DNA from 3 places in the Peribacillus sp. P4_C12 genome. Region 2 is predicted to be linked to each of the others. Evidence: riboswitches for the same ligand, from Rfam matches in the RefSeq annotation. Region 2 holds a riboswitch; each other region holds the start of a gene.

Region 1 (3,286 bases), on a different contig from region 2:
GACCGCATCTATCCTCTTAGAAAATGCAATACCCTACCGGATCGCGTTTGTCTCTATTACCACCTCGGGCAGTGCCTGGCTCCATGTGTGTATGATGTAGAGGAACAGGTATATAAAAAAATGGTGGATGATATCAACCGATTTTTAAACGGCGGCCATACTGAGATAAAAAAAGAACTGACAGAAAAAATGTTAGAGGCATCAGAAGAGCTTGATTTCGAAAGGGCAAAGGAGTTCCGTGACAAAATTGCCCACATCGATATCACGATGGAGAAGCAAAAAATGATGACGACTGATTTTATCGACCGTGATGTATTTGGCTATGCCTATGATAAAGGCTGGATGTGTGTTCAGGTATTTTTTGTGCGACAAGGGAAATTGATAGAAAGGGATGTTTCCCTGTTTCCAGTGTATGATGAACCGGATCAGGAACTTCTTACATTCCTAGGTCAGTTTTACGAGATTACCAATCACTTTAAACCAAAGGAAATTTTGCTGCCAGAGTCAGTAGATGCGGAAATGGCTGAAGGGCTGCTTGGTGTGAAGACGATTCATCCAAAACGGGGATCGAAAAAGGATATGCTTAAATTGGCGAATAAAAATGCCGCCATAGCCCTTCAGGAAAAGTTTTCTTTGATTGAACGAGATGAAGAAAGAACGATCAATGCGGTGGAAAATCTTGGGGTGCAATTAGGTATCTATACGCCGCATCGGATTGAGGCTTTTGATAACTCGAACATTCAGGGCAGTGATCCGGTATCCGCTTTAGTTGTGTTTATCGACGGGAAGCCGGAAAAAAGAGAGTATCGCAAATATAAAATCAAAACTGTCCAGGGACCTGATGACTATGAATCGATGCGTGAAGTTGTACGCAGAAGATATTCACGCGTTTTAAAAGAAGGGCTGCCACTTCCGGATTTAATCATTATTGATGGTGGAAAGGGACATGTGGAGGCTGTTCGAGATATTTTAGAAAATGAACTGGGTCTTGATATTCCGCTTTCTGGTCTCATTAAGGATGAAAAGCACAGAACATCGCAATTGATGATTGGCAATCCACTGGAACTGGTACCGCTTGATTCGCGTAGCCAGGAATTTTATTTGTTGCAAAGAATTCAGGACGAAGTGCATCGGTTTGCGATTACGTTTCATCGCCAGCTACGCGGGAAAAATGCGGTTCACTCGCTGCTTGATGATATACCTGGAGTCGGAGAAAAACGAAGAAAGCAATTGTTAAGGCATTTTGGTTCATTGAAAAAAATTAAAGAGGCATCGGTAGAACAAATTATAGAGGCAGGCATGCCAAAAGGAGTAGCTGAAGGAATCGTTAGAAAATTGCAAGAATAATCTTGCTACCTACATTTCTCTATGCTATGATAAGAAGGAATTTTCAACTAGACAACTTAAAAGTGCTGATAGAGGTGCGGAATTCAAGAGTAAAAACCTGGAGAAGTATGAGCTTCGATGAAAGGTTTTGAAAGGGGATAACGCCGAAGGAAGACAAGACTCATACCTTGTTTTTCTGGTCTGACATTTAATAAATGGCGGATTGTCAGGGGGTATACCCTGGAGAGCTATCTCACTGTGTTTACTGTATTAAATACGTGATCACAGCAATGAGATATTTCTCATTGCTTTTTTTATTGCCTAAAAAAGATAAAGAGGGTGCATTAGGATGGCATTAATCGTTCAAAAATTTGGCGGGACATCCGTCGGTAGTGTCGAGAAAATCAAAAATGTTGCCAATCGAGTAATCGAGGAAGCAGAGAATGGGAATGAGGTAGTCGTCGTTGTTTCAGCTATGGGGAAAACAACAGATGAATTAGTTTACATGGCTCAAGATATTTCCAAAAATCCAAGCAAGAGAGAGATGGATATGTTATTGACGACTGGAGAGCAGGTCACGATTTCCCTGTTAACAATGGCTTTAATTGAAGCGGGGCGTGAAGCTATTTCTTTCACCGGTTGGCAGGCTGGCATGCAAACAGAATCCGTTCATGGGAATGCCCGGATTTTAAACATTGATGCTTCGAGAATTCAAGCTCAGCTTCAGGCAAAGAAAATTGTGGTCGTTGCAGGTTTCCAAGGGAATGATGCAAATGGAGAAATCACGACACTAGGGCGGGGCGGGTCTGATACGACTGCAGTGGCTATTGCTGCAGCATTAAATGCGGACCGATGCGATATTTATACCGATGTAACGGGTGTATTTACAACAGATCCACGTTACATAAAAGACGCTCGAAAACTGCAATCTATTTCTTACGATGAAATGCTAGAACTTGCCAATCTAGGGGCGGGTGTCCTTCATCCAAGAGCTGTTGAGTATGCGAAAAACCACCAGATTCCGCTTGAAGTCCGTTCAAGTATGGAGAAAGAAGCAGGAACTACCATTGAGGAGGAAGCAACTATGGAAGAAAATTTAATTGTACGCGGTATTGCTTTTGAAGACAGTATTACAAGGGTCACAGTGAATGGTTTGCCTCGATCACTAGGATCATTATCCACAATTTTCATGACACTTGCAAAAAACCGGATAAACGTTGACATTATTATCCAAAGTATGACAACAGAGGATACAACAAACCTTTCTTTCTCCATAAAAAGTGAAGATACGGAAGCTGTTTTAAACGTGCTAGAAAACAATAAAGACCAATTGGCATTCGATAGAATAGAAACGGAGGGCGGATTGGCCAAAGTGTCTATCGTCGGTTCAGGAATGGTATCTAATCCGGGAGTGGCTGCCGAAATGTTTGAAGTGATGGCTAACACAGGTATCCAAGTGAAAATGGTCAGCACATCTGAAATTAAAGTCTCAACTGTCGTCAATGAAAAGGAAATGGTGAAGGCAGTCGAAGCACTTCATGAAGCGTTTAAATTAGGACAGCATGCAAAAGTGCTTGTTTGATTGCTTGGAGTCTAATGAAAAACAGACTTCCGACAAAAAGGGTAAGTCTGTTTTTGGTCTCATTAGATTGGGTCTCTAGGATCCCATTGAATGGTAAATGTCACTTTTTTTGCGCGGCGTTTGATTTCTTCTGTCGATTCACTTAAGAATTTTTTCTGCAGTGTAAACTGCTCGGCAAGGAAACCGGCTTCAAGTTGGAAGTGACAGTCAGGATAAAGATCTAGGCGACGGCTGATTATTTCTCCTGTTAAGGATAATTCCATCTCGGTTTTCGAAAACTTTATGATTTCAAGATGGCCCCAGCCTGCATTTTGGAAAAATGCAACAACTTCCTGTTCGCCATTCAGTGGGAATTTTCTCGCTAACTGTTTACCTGCC
Region 2 (3,286 bases):
TTATTTTATACGTATGTATATTGAACAAATCTGTATTGGACAACTTGAGAAGGACTAGTTTTAGGAATTCTTTGGTTCCTGGACGTTGGAAGAAGAAGACAGGTCAAAAAACTCTCCTGAAAACAGCCCTTCTCATAATAGAGAAAGGGCTGTTTTTAATACATAAGTAGATAAGGTAATTAAGTGGTTACTGGAAAAAAGTGGATAAGATTATTGAGAATAAAAGTTTTTAGAGCTCATCTACTTTGTTTCTTTTTATATAACTGTTAGCGTAATAACCCCGTTCTTGTTGACAAAAAGGCTATTTTTTGAAGATACTTGTCTTTTTTATAAGAAAAGTTGATTAACAACTAAACAAGAGCCCTATTTCAATAAATTGGTGGAAGGGTTTGAAGGACAAAAAGAAATTGATGAGTTAAAGGTAGGTTATATAATCAATGTTAGTTCAGTTGACGCAATAATATCTTTAACTTTATAATCTCTAGCTACTTCTACTAGTTTTAATCCCTGAATCGTGCATCGTTTAGAAAGCAGTGCACTTCTTTCAGAGTTGCACTGCTTTTTAAAATTTGTCCAGTTTATTATGGTCTTTAATTAGAAAATCGGTATTAAAGACTCGCTTAATGAATCATTAGTTTATTTATTTAACAAAACTGCTTCTACGTTACTAGGTTGTAGAGCTATTTGTAGTGCTCTTTTTTCTTCATTGTTTAAAGGGACCAATGGTAAGCGGACACCTCCAACATTTAACCCCCGCATATTTAATGCTGATTTTACCGGTGATGGGCTTGGTGCAGCAAATAATGCTTTCATAATTGGAAGAAGGTTACGATGTATAGAAGCAGCACCACGGACATCACCATTCTTAAAGCTATTGATCATTTCTTGCATTTCATTACCAATTATGTGTGAAGAAACCGAAACAATGCCTGTTCCACCGATGGCTAAAACCGGTAATGTTAACCCATCATCTCCGCTGTACAATGTAAAATCACTAGTTGTTTTGCTAATGATTTGTGCCATGGCATCTAAGTCACCACTTGCTTCTTTTACTGCCACAATATTGTTAATTTTTGAGAGACTAACAATCGTCTCTACTGACATGTTTACAACACTTCGTCCGGGGATATTATAAAGCATTACCGGTAATGATGTTGATTGGGCAATAGCATTAAAGTGCTGAAATAATCCTTCTTGAGACGGCTTGTTATAGTATGGGGTAACGAGCATAATTCCGTCGACTCCTGCTGCTTCTGCTTGCCTTGTTAAGCTGATAGAGGCTCTCGTGTTATTTGAACCAGTTCCAGCTATGACTGGAACTCTTCCATCAACAACTTCTACAACAATTTTGAATAAATCTACTTTCTCTTCTGCTGTTAATGTAGGAGACTCTCCAGTGGTACCAGCTATAACTAATCCATCAGAACCATTAGCAATTAAATAATTTACTAAAGCTCTCGTAGCATTAAAATCAACCTCATTATTATGATTAAACGGGGTAACCATTGCGGTTAAAACTTGGCCAAAATTCATAACTTCACACCCTTTTATATAATTTTTTTAAAAATTCAGAGGTGGTTAGGGCCATTCAGGAGTAAACGCAAAAAAGCAACAACGAGGATTCGCTGCTGCAGTAGAAACAATATTTATAAAAAAAATCGTTTCGGCGCGTAAGATAGCCCTCCATATAGTTTCCTATATGACAGTCCTGTATTTATTCAATAGCAGAACCAGCTTCAAGAACATGAGATTCTTTCCGCTTCGGCAAATTCCCCTTTCCACAATAGTCATAGGATCTCATTCTCCTCAAAATGTGTACTAATGGTCTTTGCTCCTCTATCCTCACTTCAAAAAGTATGAAGTAAGAAAATATTTAATTGACTGTAATATAACAGGGAATCCTTTCTATTGCAAGGCCAATTTAGAAATATTTTTTTAAGAATACATGGATAATTGATGGAACTGGCAAAGGTATTGGGCTGGATTCATCTTTTTTAGTATTATGTAAACTCAACAGATTAATAGTTTTATAAAACAAACTGTTTGAAAAGTTCCACCCTTTTATAGTCAGTTTTGCCAATTGATATATCTTATAGAAYGAATTYGTATTTATCWTATGYATARCAAMAATAATGATCAAGGAGGGGAYGARAACATGACTAATACAAAACTAACAAAGGAAAGAAAAGATATGAAAATCCGTGACGTTTGGGAAGCAAGAAAACGAATCGCTTCGATTGTAAGTAGAACTCCATTGATTCAATCTACTATACTATCAGAAAAAATTGGACGTCCTGTTTTTTTAAAGCTTGAAAATGTTCATGAGGTTGGAGCATTTAAAGTAAGGGGAGCCGCCAATAAGATACTCAGTTTGAGTGAAGAAGAAATAAGCCCCTGAATAGCTTTCTGAAAAAATGAAAGCTAAACGCAAACTTAACTGAAAGTGAAAACATAACTTTTAAAAGTCAAAAATACTACTTTTTTTAAAAATTTGATGCTGAGAAACGCTCTACAAAGAAGTTAACTACCTTTAGACTTATAATTACCTTTTCGATTCAAAATAAAGACGGTCATAAATTCTAGCCTAAAGGCAAAGGTAGGGTAAACTCACTTTCTACTAGTGGAACAAGAAACACAAAAATGATATTTTACATTATACAAAAAACGCCTGCCCAATGGATAGACGCTTATGTTATATTCAACGAAAGACTGAATGCGTAACAAACCAGCCTTTGTATAGTTTCTGAACTTCACCTTGCATTTGATCTTGGGTTCCAAGTAAATAAATTTCTTGTTTTCATCTACTATTAAATCTTATACTGGCTATATAATTGTTTTCTGGCTGCAGGAGTGACAATCTCCTTTATACCTGCTGGCTTTATCCGGTTGTTTTCCTCAATCCCTAAAAGCAAACCGAATTCATCTTTTCGTAATCCCGTTATCACTGCATCAGTATATTGATAATTGATTACCTTAAGCCAGTTATGTAATCGTTTACCAATCTGGTATTTCATCTTAAGAGCGCTATAATAAAATGAAAGAATAAGGAGAATAGGAGATTTCAATGAAAAGTTTTTTTAGCTTGATTCTCATAGTGACTCTTATTTCATCGTTGGACTTGGTAGGTTGTAGCAATTCTAGTGGTTCTATAGCAACTACCAGAGCCATCGGGACAATTAAGTTTGCTGATCCGGGTTGGGATAGTATTAGGGTACACAACGAGATCGCAAGAACTATTATTGAAGAAGGTTATGGTTATAAAACAGAATTACTTCCAGGATCTGAA
Region 3 (3,286 bases), on a different contig from region 2:
AAGAGTGTTTTACAGGCCATTGACCAATTAAACTATTCGAGAAATATCAACGCCATTCATCTTTCAAAAGGCAAAACGAATTTAATCGGCGTCATCATTCCCTTCACCAATCACCCCTATTACGGAGCAATCGTGCAAGGTATTACAAAACAAGCCAATGCTATCGGCTATCATATAGTCATCTTTCAAACACAATATGAAAGAGAAAAAGAAATTCAGGCATTGAATATGTTACAAATGAAGCAACTCGATGGCATTATCGTTTGTTCAAGAATTTCAGAAATGAAAGTCCTCTTGGACTATCATAAATATGGACCCATTATCTTATGTGAAGATACAGCCCAGGCTGAATTATCGTCCATAAGCATTGATCACTATGCCGCTTTTTCCTCTGCACTTGAATACGTGGTTGCTAAAGGATATAAGAAAATTGGATACAGTCTCGGGCGAAAAAAGAGCAGAAACAGCTCCCTTCGTACAAAGGCGTTTAACGATATTATGAATAAGTATCACCTTTTAAATAAAAAAGAATGGCTGTTTGAAGGCAGTTATCACATCAAAGATGGTGAAAAATTGTTCCAAGATTGGAATTCCATGATAGACAAACCAGAGGCTATCATCATTACTAATGATGACACTGCTGCCGGATTCATTCTTACTGCCAACAAATTCGGAATGAAAGTGCCAGAAGACGTGGCCATTCTAGGTTTTAATAATGATAGCCTCAGTGAGATGCTCGATATCACAACCGTTTCCTTACCGCTTGATTGGATTGGCAAAATGGCTGTTGATCTATTTGAAAATCCTGAAGTTATCAGACATGTAAAATTAGATTATACTCTTATGAAACGAAAAACTATTTGAATTATTATAATTATCCAAATAAACGATGTTTAAATGACAAACATTTAAACATAAAATTCAAGTGATACATTTAAAAACTAGGAAAAAATAACCTTGAAAAATAATCATTGCGCTATCTATAAGATTATTTTATAATTTTAGTATAGTAAAGTTTACTCAATGACCTGCTGACATAGAAATAATTGTTTGAACTTTATACTGAAATCGTATAGTTGACTAGAAGTTGACGTAACGATTTATATATTTAGTATAAGAAAATTGAATACTTCCTCATTTACCGATGAGTTAGAGGCTGCGGCTTATAAAAGTAGAACGGACGAGATTCAGGAAAATTGACGACTCCGTTTGAAAGGATAAGTTGCCGAAGTTTAGATATGGTCCTTGTATATCTAGGCTGGCGGTGTTACCGAATAGGAACACCACTGTCACGTTTTTTAACGTGGGGAGCTATCTTCGGAAGGATAAACGGGTTTATTATAAACAGCCGTCGATCTTTTTCGACTGCTGTTTTTTTATATATCGTTCCTTCCAATAAAAAGGAGTGTAACATCAATTGTCAAATTCACAAGCAACATCAAATCCCACTGAGTTGAAAAGGAGCCTGAAAGCACGTCACTTAATGATGATTTCATTAGGTGGAACGATTGGAACAGGTTTATTTTTAGCAAGTGGCGGTGCCATCCATACGGCTGGGCCTGGAGGTGCTTTGGCAGCATACGCAGCCATTGGCTTCATGGTTTATTACTTAATGACAAGTCTTGCAGAAATGGCAGCATTCATGCCAGTAGCCGGTTCGTTCCGTGTCTACGCATCCAAATTCGTCGACCCGTCTTTCGGCTTCGCGATTGGTTGGAACTATTGGTATAACTGGGCCATCACAATTGCAGCTGAACTGGCTGCCGTTGTCCTGATTATGAAGTTCTGGTTCCCGGACAGCTCGTCCATAATTTGGAGTGCCGTTGCGTTAATTATTATGTTTCTTTTTAACTATATGTCTGTTAAAGGATTTGGCGAAGCTGAATTCTGGTTTGCTTTAATCAAGATCGTGACCGTTATCATTTTCTTAATCACTGGATTTTTAATGATTTTCGGAATCCTTGGCGGAAATGACCCAATTGGTTTTTCTAATTTCACCATGGGAGAAGGTCCATTTAACGGAGGRTTCTTCACAATTCTAGGAGTATTCATGGCAGCAGGCTTCTCTTTCCAAGGAACAGAATTACTTGGAGTTACAGCCGGTGAAAGTGAGAATCCAGAGAAAAATATCCCTAAAGCGATCAAGTCCGTTTTTTGGCGGATCCTCTTATTCTATATCCTTTCGATTTTTGTAATCGGAATGATCATTCCGTTCACAGATGCACGTTTATTGAGCGAGGATGTTGCCGTCAGTCCATTTACGCTTGTATTTGAACGTGCAGGTCTTGCGTTTGCAGCATCGGTCATGAACGCAGTTATATTGTCATCTGTGCTCTCTGCTGGTAACTCCGGCATGTATGCTTCAACTCGTATGCTATGGGACCTGGCCCGTGACGGAAAAGCTCCGAAATTCCTTGGCAAGCTCGATAAAAGAGGGGTTCCAGTGAATGCTCTTATCGCGACTTCTTTAGTCGGTTGCCTCGCTTTCTTAGCTTCATTTTTCGGTGACGGTGTAGTTTATATTTGGTTATTAAATGCTTCAGGTATGGCTGGATTTGTCACATGGGTTGGAATTGCGATTGCTCACTATCGATTCCGCAAAGCCTATGTAGCTCAAGGTCTTGATTTGAATGCTTTACCATACCTTGCTAAAGGATTCCCAACTGGACCGATTTTTGCGCTCGTATTATGTATTTTCATTATCATTGGACAAGGCTACCAAGCTTTCAGCAGTAGCGGGATTGATTGGAATTCCATGTTTGTTTCTTACATTGGCCTGATCTTTTTCTTCGTCCTATGGTTCGGCTATAAAATTAAGTATAAAACTAAAATCGTTCCACTTGAGGAATGTGATTTTAAAGTAAAATAAGCGTTTTAAAGGACCTGATTTCTTCTTCAAGAGGAATCAGGTCCTTTTTTTATCATTTCCCGCCAGAAGACTCCCTCTTCAAGCCTGTGAAGGGCGAGATGAATGGCGGTTGGCATAGCCAAAGTAATCCTTTGACAAACATACGTTCGATGGTTAATAATAACTATAAGGGGGTGAAACCAATGGTCGTAAACAAAGCTTATAAATTTCGAATCTATCCAACTAAAGAACAACTAGTTCTAATCAATAAAACGATCGGCTGCTCCCGTTTTGTCTTTAACTTCTTTTTAGGCAAACAAAAGGAGAAAGATGCCTACTGGTATATTTGTGAAGAAATGAAGCAGAACGGCCAATTACCCTCTAATGAATGGAAAGGTTCTTTTCTGGATAAATACGCAACAATCAAAGAACTTCCAG

Evidence for each region. A riboswitch is a leader RNA that binds a small molecule or an ion and turns the genes downstream of it on or off. The one in region 2 is predicted to bind lysine.
Region 1: it holds a riboswitch for lysine, as region 2 does, so the genes downstream of both, AC1DUW_RS11960 (aspartate kinase) here and dapA (4-hydroxy-tetrahydrodipicolinate synthase) in region 2, are expected to answer to the same signal.
Region 3: it holds a riboswitch for lysine, as region 2 does, so the genes downstream of both, AC1DUW_RS13920 (amino acid permease) here and dapA (4-hydroxy-tetrahydrodipicolinate synthase) in region 2, are expected to answer to the same signal.

The regions. Positions count from the first base shown of each region.
Region 1 covers NZ_JBFUIB010000067.1:5,290-8,575, forward strand. The annotation lists gene uvrC (excinuclease ABC subunit UvrC) at 1-1,347, shown strand, start outside; lysine riboswitch at 1,409-1,585, shown strand; gene AC1DUW_RS11960 (aspartate kinase) at 1,676-2,908, shown strand; gene AC1DUW_RS11965 (YslB family protein) at 2,971-3,286, opposite strand, start outside.
Region 2 covers NZ_JBFUIB010000110.1:3,957-7,242, reverse strand. The annotation lists gene dapA (4-hydroxy-tetrahydrodipicolinate synthase) at 637-1,533, opposite strand; lysine riboswitch at 1,669-1,847, opposite strand; partial or broken gene AC1DUW_RS14755 (pyridoxal-phosphate dependent enzyme) at 2,156-2,386, shown strand; gene AC1DUW_RS14750 (hypothetical protein) at 2,808-3,014, opposite strand; gene AC1DUW_RS14745 (ABC transporter substrate-binding protein) at 3,065-3,286, shown strand, end outside.
Region 3 covers NZ_JBFUIB010000096.1:65-3,350, reverse strand. The annotation lists gene AC1DUW_RS13925 (LacI family DNA-binding transcriptional regulator) at 1-864, shown strand, start outside; lysine riboswitch at 1,143-1,322, shown strand; gene AC1DUW_RS13920 (amino acid permease) at 1,418-2,869, shown strand; partial or broken gene AC1DUW_RS13915 (helix-turn-helix domain-containing protein) at 3,052-3,286, shown strand, end outside.